3 regions of the Psychrobacillus sp. FSL H8-0484 genome follow, and region 3 is predicted to be linked to each of the others. Evidence: a T-box and tRNA genes for the amino acid it is inferred to sense, from the RefSeq annotation. Region 3 holds a T-box; the other regions hold tRNA genes.
What was found. A T-box is a leader RNA that pairs with one kind of tRNA and senses whether it is charged. The one in region 3 lies ahead of thrS (threonine--tRNA ligase), so its partner is inferred to be a tRNA-Thr.

Region 1 (2,297 bases), 830 kb from region 3:
CCTGTGAAGATGCAGGTTACCCGCGACAGGACGGAAAGACCCCGTGGAGCTTTACTATAGCTTGATATTGAATTTTGGTGCAACTTGTACAGGATAGGCAGGAGCCTTAGAGCCCGGAGCGCCAGCTTCGGAGGAGGCGTCGGTGGGATACTGCCCTGGTTGTATTGAAATTCTAACCCATACCCGTAACCCGGGTAGGAGACAGTGTCAGGCGGGTAGTTTGACTGGGGCGGTCGCCTCCTAAAGTGTAACGGAGGCGCCCAAAGGTTCCCTCAGAATGGTTGGAAATCATTCGAAGAGTGTAAAGGCAGAAGGGAGCTTGACTGCGAGACCTACAAGTCGAGCAGGGTCGAAAGACGGGCTTAGTGATCCGGTGGTTCCGCATGGAAGGGCCATCGCTCAACGGATAAAAGCTACCCCGGGGATAACAGGCTTATCTCCCCCAAGAGTCCACATCGACGGGGAGGTTTGGCACCTCGATGTCGGCTCATCGCATCCTGGGGCTGTAGTCGGTCCCAAGGGTTGGGCTGTTCGCCCATTAAAGCGGTACGCGAGCTGGGTTCAGAACGTCGTGAGACAGTTCGGTCCCTATCCGTCGTGGGCGTAGGAAATTTGAGAGGAGCTGTCCTTAGTACGAGAGGACCGGGATGGACACACCGCTGGTGTACCAGTTGTTCTGCCAAGAGCATCGCTGGGTAGCTATGTGTGGACGGGATAAGTGCTGAAAGCATCTAAGCACGAAGCCCCCCTCAAGATGAGATTTCCCATTACGCAAGTAAGTAAGATCCCTCAAAGACGATGAGGTAGATAGGTTCGGGGTGGAAGCGTGGCGACACGTGCAGCTGACGAATACTAATCGATCGAGGACTTAACCAAATTAGAATTTACAGAATTCAATGTCTTTTATCCAGTTTTGAAAGAATAATTTTATTTTAAAAAAATACTTGTAATTTTCTACACAGTTGTTATAATAAAACTTGTCTTTCATTAATTATTCAAGTCTAGTGATGATGGCGAAGAGGTCACACCCGTTCCCATACCGAACACGGAAGTTAAGCTCTTCAGCGCCGATGGTAGTTGGGGGTTTCCCCCTGCAAGAGTAGGACGTCGCTGGGCTTGCGATAAGTACATAATAGTAACTTGTTATGAATTATATTACCCAGGAGGATTAGCTCAGCTGGGAGAGCATCTGCCTTACAAGCAGAGGGTCGGCGGTTCGAGCCCGTCATCCTCCACCATATATTTACTCCTGCCGGAGTAGCTCAACTGGTAGAGCAACTGACTTGTAATCAGTAGGTTGAGGGTTCAAGTCCTTTCTCCGGCACCATTTCTTTCGAGCCATTAGCTCAGTTGGTAGAGCATCTGACTTTTAATCAGAGGGTCGTAGGTTCGAATCCTACATGGCTCATCACTTTTAAGTGAATTATGTATGCGGGTGTGGCGGAACTGGCAGACGCACTAGACTTAGGATCTAGCGCCGCAAGGCGTGGGGGTTCGACTCCCTTCACCCGCACCATTTAATTTAATAACCGAGCGGAAGTAGTTCAGTGGTAGAACACCACCTTGCCAAGGTGGGGGTCGCGAGTTCGAACCTCGTCTTCCGCTCCAAAGATTCATTTAAGTGCCGGGGTGGCGGAACTGGCAGACGCACAGGACTTAAAATCCTGCGGTAGGTGACTACCGTACCGGTTCGATTCCGGTCCTCGGCACCATTTTTTAAAAAAAGAATTTAAGCGCCCGTAGCTCAATTGGATAGAGCGTCTGACTACGGATCAGAAGGTTGTGGGTTCGACTCCTGCCGGGCGCGCCATATATATCGGGAAGTAGCTCAGCTTGGTAGAGCACTTGGTTTGGGACCAAGGGGTCGCAGGTTCGAATCCTGTCTTCCCGACCAGTTATTATTACATTTGGGGCCTTAGCTCAGCTGGGAGAGCGCCTGCCTTGCACGCAGGAGGTCAGCGGTTCGATCCCGCTAGGCTCCACCAAATAATATTAAATTATAAAAAATATCATGGCGGCGTAGCTCAGCTGGCTAGAGCATTCGGTTCATACCCGAAAGGTCGTGGGTTCGACTCCCTCTGCCGCCATCTTAAGGACCTTTAGCTCAGTTGGTTAGAGCAGACGGCTCATAACCGTCCGGTCGCAGGTTCGAGTCCTGCAAGGTCCACCAACACAATAATACGGAGGAATACCCAAGTCTGGCTGAAGGGATCGGTCTTGAAAACCGACAGGCGGGTCATACCGCGCGGGGGTTCGAATCCCTCTTCCTCCTCCATTTTAACTTGTTGTTAGTGGAA
Region 2 (2,297 bases), 520 kb from region 3:
TCTAAGCACGAAGCCCCCCTCAAGATGAGATTTCCCATTACGCAAGTAAGTAAGATCCCTCAAAGACGATGAGGTAGATAGGTTCGGGGTGGAAGCGTGGCGACACGTGCAGCTGACGAATACTAATCGATCGAGGACTTAACCAAAATAGAATTTGAAGAATTCAATGTCTTTTATCCAGTTTTGAAAGAATAAAAAAGATTTTTTTAAAAAAACTATTGCAATAAAGTTATAGTTATGATATAATAAATCTTGTCTTTCAAATTAATATGTCTAGTGATGATGGAGAAGAGGTCACACCCGTTCCCATACCGAACACGGAAGTTAAGCTCTTCATCGCCGATGGTAGTTGGGGGTTTCCCCCTGCAAGAGTAGGACGTCGCTGGGCATAATAACATTCCGAAGTAGCTCAGTGGTAGAGCAATCGACTGTTAATCGATTGGTCGTAGGTTCGAGTCCTACCTTCGGAGCCATTTTTGGAGAGCTGTCCGAGTGGCCGAAGGAGCACGATTGGAAATCGTGTAGGCGGGTAACACTGTCTCAAGGGTTCAAATCCCTTGCTCTCCGCCAGATAACTTTCATTACTACATAATGGCCCCTTGGTCAAGCGGTTAAGACACCGCCCTTTCACGGCGGTAACACGGGTTCGAATCCCGTAGGGGTCACCATTTATTTTTCAAAAGAATAAAACCAGCATTTTGGAGGATTAGCTCAGCTGGGAGAGCATCTGCCTTACAAGCAGAGGGTCGGCGGTTCGAGCCCGTCATCCTCCACCATTATTTTAAACAGTTCATTATATTATTATCGCGGGGTGGAGCAGTTCGGTAGCTCGTCGGGCTCATAACCCGAAGGTCACAGGTTCAAATCCTGTCCCCGCAACCAAATGGTCCCGTGGTGTAGCGGTTAACATGCCTGCCTGTCACGCAGGAGATCGCCGGTTCGATCCCGGTCGGGACCGCCATTTTTTAAAAAATACATATGTGGCTCAGTAGCTCAGTCGGTAGAGCAAAGGACTGAAAATCCTTGTGTCGGCGGTTCGATTCCGTCCTGAGCCACCATATATACGCCGAAATAGCTCAATTGGTAGAGCAACTGACTTGTAATCAGTAGGTTGGGGGTTCAAGTCCTCTTTTCGGCACCACTGTTTAGTGGAGGGGTAGCGAAGTGGCTAAACGCGGCGGACTGTAAATCCGCTCCTTAGGGTTCGGCGGTTCGAATCCGTCCCCCTCCACCAGTTTTTATTTTAGGGGCATAGTTTAACGGTAGAATAGAGGTCTCCAAAACCTTTGATGTGGGTTCGATTCCTACTGCCCCTGCCAACTATAAAGTTAACTTGAATAATGGCGGTTGTGGCGAAGTGGTTAACGCACCGGATTGTGATTCCGGCATTCGTGGGTTCAATTCCCATCAGTCGCCCCATATTCCTAATTTGTTAACTCTTTTTTTATTTGTGGCGGTTGTGGCGAAGTGGTTAACGCACCGGATTGTGATTCCGGCATTCGTGGGTTCAATTCCCATCAGTCGCCCCATTGGGGTATAGCCAAGCGGTAAGGCAACGGATTTTGATTCCGTCATGCCCTGGTTCGAATCCAGGTACCCCAGTTTATTTGCGGAAGTAGTTCAGTGGTAGAACACCACCTTGCCAAGGTGGGGGTCGCGAGTTCGAACCTCGTCTTCCGCTCCAATTTATATGGCGGCATAGCCAAGTGGTAAGGCACAGGTCTGCAACACCTTTATCACCGGTTCAAATCCGGTTGCCGCCTCCAATTTTTAAATAACTGCCTAGTATTTTTGCCGGTGTGGCGGAATTGGCAGACGCGCGGGACTCAAAATCCCGTATCCTCTGGATGTGCCGGTTCGACCCCGGCCACCGGTATCAACGTTATACACAAAGTTTATAAAATTCTATAATCGTAAAAAATAAGACGGGTTTCCTAACCCGTCTTATTTTTTTATAGACAATCAAAAACAATAAATTGTGAGTTATATTGTGTTTTTAAAATAGTACAATTTGAGAGCGACTGAACTTGAAAACTTATGGTCTAAAAGCATTCCAAGCAAACGAATATTATTTAAAGCATCATTGCTTTCTTTACATTCTACTTCTAGAGTAGGATAAACATATTGATTATTATAAGGTTTCTCCACTCTATGGCGCATGTCTTTTTGATATTTTAATTTATGAATTTGGAAATTTTGTTCCAGTATTGCAATAAGGTTATTGTTGTTTCTTTAAAAATCTATTATTTTTGCCTAATTGTTCAATGATTTCTGAGAAACATATGTTGTTTTAGCAC
Region 3 (2,297 bases):
GATGGTAAAAAATCCTTTTCAATATCATAAATTAGGGGGCGATCCTTTATTAGATTAAACCCTTTTTTCAACTTTTAAATGCTCAATTAACTCACTCATGTTCATTTCCCCAATACTACCTACTTTATGTTTTCTCACAGAGACCACATCTTTCTCCATTTCTTGATCTCCCACAATCAGCATATATGGATGCTTTTGGAGTGCGGCTTCTCGAATTTTCAAGCCGATTTTCTCCACTCGATTATCAATTTCTACTCGATATCCATCTTGTTCAAGCTTGCGTTTTACTTCTTCTGCATACGAAACATGCGCATCTGCGATTGGTAAAATTTTCACTTGAACAGGTGCTAACCAAAGAGGGAAACTCCCTTGGAAATGTTCTAACAGAATTGCTATGAAACGTTCGATAGATCCATAAATCGCTCGGTGAATCATTATTGGTTGTTTCAATTGATTGTCCTCATCAATATATTGACAGCTAAACTTTTCAGGCATTTGGAAATCTAGTTGCACTGTGCCACATTGCCAGCTGCGTCCAAGTGAATCTAAAATATGAAAATCGATTTTCGGTCCGTAGAATGCCCCGTCTCCTTCATTTACTTGATAATCTAGCTGTTTTTTCTTTAATACTGATTCAAGTGCTTGCTCTGCTTGATCCCAGACTTCGACCGAACCCATGAAATCTGCTGGTCGAGTGGAGAGCTCTATTTTGTAACTAAAACCAAACTCTGAATAAAATTCATCTACTAAATCGAGCACTTTATCTATTTCACTTTCGATCTGATCTTCCCTCACGAAAAGATGCGCATCATCCTGTGTAAATGCACGAACTCTTAAAAGGCCATTTAACGATCCAGATAACTCATGACGGTGAACTAAGCCAAGCTCTGCATAACGAACAGGCAACTCTCTATAACTCCTTCTCTTACTGTTGAAAATGAGTAGTGCACCTGGGCAGCTCATTGGTTTAATCGCATATTTTTGTTCATCGACATTGGAGAAATACATATTTTCATGGTAATGATCCCAATGACCTGATTGCTCCCAAAGTTCTTGCTTCATCATAATGGGAGTTTTAATTTCTTGGTATCCCGCCCTTTGATGCTTAATTCTCCATAAATTTTCAAGCTCATTGCGCAACACCATGCCCTTCGGCAAATAAAACGGCATTCCCGGTGCTTCTTCACTAGACATAAATAACTCTAATTGTTGACCTAACTTCTGATGACTTATTCTTTCTTCTGCTTTTGCTGACATTTTAATTCCTCCTAAATTTATATTAAAAAAGACCACACCCATCCCAGTAAAGGGACGAGTGTGGTCGTGGTTCCACCCTAATTTTGCAACACAAAGATGCATTGCGCTCATAATAGATAACGGTTTTCCCGATTATGGATAATCACAGTTTTGCTTTCACCATAATAGCTCCCAGGTGGTAAATCATCTTTTTTTCTTCAGGGCTCTCAGCATTACACCCTGTTCTCTGATAAGAAAATATTAGATAATTCATGTCCTGTTCTTCGCTTATTTTACTATATTTATTTTTAAATACAAAAAGACCACACCCATCCCAGTAAAGGGACGAGTGTGGTCGTGGTTCCACCCTAATTTTGCAATACAAAAAATCGTACTGCTCTCATAAAAAGATAACGGGTTCTCCCGATTATGGATAATCACAGTTTCGCTTTCCCCATAATAGCTCCCAGGTGGTAAATCATCTTTTTTTCTTCAGGGCTCTCAGCATTTCACCCTGTTCTCTGATAAGAAAATATTAGATAATTCATGTCCTGTTCTTCGCTTATTTACTTTATTTATTTTAAATACAAAAAGACCACACCCATCCCAGTAAAGGGACGAGTGTGGTCGTGGTTCCACCCTAATTTTGCAATACAAAAAAATCGTATTGCTCTCATAAAAAAGATAACGGGTTCTCCCGATTATGGATAATCACAGTTTCGCTTTCCCCATAATAGCTCCAAGGTGGTAAATCATTCTTTTTTCTTCAGGGCTCTCAGCCATTCACCCTGTTCTCTGATAAGAAATAAATAATGATTCGTGTCCTTTTCTTCGCTTTCAATGCTTTATAAATATTTTTTCTATTATATTCAATAGATTCCGAATGGTCAACACTTTTCTATTTTTTTGGGTAACGGGAACAGCCCGATCTTTCCAAACAAATACGATTGTCTTTCTCAATACAACTGCATCGCTTCCAAACTATCTTTTTTATTTCATTATTCTTACTTTTATGAGAGACATTCCATTTTCTAATAGATTATACTTATAGTAATAAATCT

Region 1: it has a tRNA-Thr gene. The T-box ahead of thrS (threonine--tRNA ligase) is inferred to sense a tRNA for this amino acid. The anticodon was not compared.
Region 2: it has a tRNA-Thr gene. The T-box ahead of thrS (threonine--tRNA ligase) is inferred to sense a tRNA for this amino acid. The anticodon was not compared.

Annotation. Positions count from the first base shown of each region.
Region 1 is NZ_JBBOSZ010000001.1:3,028,897-3,031,193, reverse strand. It holds rRNA gene MHH81_RS14820 (23S ribosomal RNA) at 1-876, shown strand, start outside; rRNA gene rrf (5S ribosomal RNA) at 1,001-1,116, shown strand; tRNA gene MHH81_RS14810 (tRNA-Val) at 1,163-1,238, shown strand; tRNA gene MHH81_RS14805 (tRNA-Thr) at 1,252-1,327, shown strand; tRNA gene MHH81_RS14800 (tRNA-Lys) at 1,336-1,408, shown strand; tRNA gene MHH81_RS14795 (tRNA-Leu) at 1,432-1,516, shown strand; tRNA gene MHH81_RS14790 (tRNA-Gly) at 1,534-1,608, shown strand; tRNA gene MHH81_RS14785 (tRNA-Leu) at 1,624-1,712, shown strand; tRNA gene MHH81_RS14780 (tRNA-Arg) at 1,734-1,810, shown strand; tRNA gene MHH81_RS14775 (tRNA-Pro) at 1,818-1,894, shown strand; tRNA gene MHH81_RS14770 (tRNA-Ala) at 1,910-1,985, shown strand; tRNA gene MHH81_RS14765 (tRNA-Met) at 2,014-2,087, shown strand; tRNA gene MHH81_RS14760 (tRNA-Ile) at 2,094-2,170, shown strand; tRNA gene MHH81_RS14755 (tRNA-Ser) at 2,183-2,275, shown strand.
Region 2 is NZ_JBBOSZ010000001.1:3,338,872-3,341,168, reverse strand. It holds rRNA gene MHH81_RS16450 (23S ribosomal RNA) at 1-146, shown strand, start outside; rRNA gene rrf (5S ribosomal RNA) at 273-388, shown strand; tRNA gene MHH81_RS16440 (tRNA-Asn) at 399-473, shown strand; tRNA gene MHH81_RS16435 (tRNA-Ser) at 479-570, shown strand; tRNA gene MHH81_RS16430 (tRNA-Glu) at 594-668, shown strand; tRNA gene MHH81_RS16425 (tRNA-Val) at 701-776, shown strand; tRNA gene MHH81_RS16420 (tRNA-Met) at 806-882, shown strand; tRNA gene MHH81_RS16415 (tRNA-Asp) at 886-961, shown strand; tRNA gene MHH81_RS16410 (tRNA-Phe) at 983-1,058, shown strand; tRNA gene MHH81_RS16405 (tRNA-Thr) at 1,066-1,141, shown strand; tRNA gene MHH81_RS16400 (tRNA-Tyr) at 1,151-1,234, shown strand; tRNA gene MHH81_RS16395 (tRNA-Trp) at 1,246-1,319, shown strand; tRNA gene MHH81_RS16390 (tRNA-His) at 1,344-1,419, shown strand; tRNA gene MHH81_RS16385 (tRNA-His) at 1,454-1,529, shown strand; tRNA gene MHH81_RS16380 (tRNA-Gln) at 1,531-1,602, shown strand; tRNA gene MHH81_RS16375 (tRNA-Gly) at 1,610-1,684, shown strand; tRNA gene MHH81_RS16370 (tRNA-Cys) at 1,693-1,766, shown strand; tRNA gene MHH81_RS16365 (tRNA-Leu) at 1,794-1,876, shown strand.
Region 3 is NZ_JBBOSZ010000001.1:3,855,425-3,857,721, forward strand. It holds gene thrS (threonine--tRNA ligase) at 55-1,257, opposite strand; T-box leader at 1,305-1,530, opposite strand; T-box leader at 1,575-1,804, opposite strand; T-box leader at 1,847-2,077, opposite strand.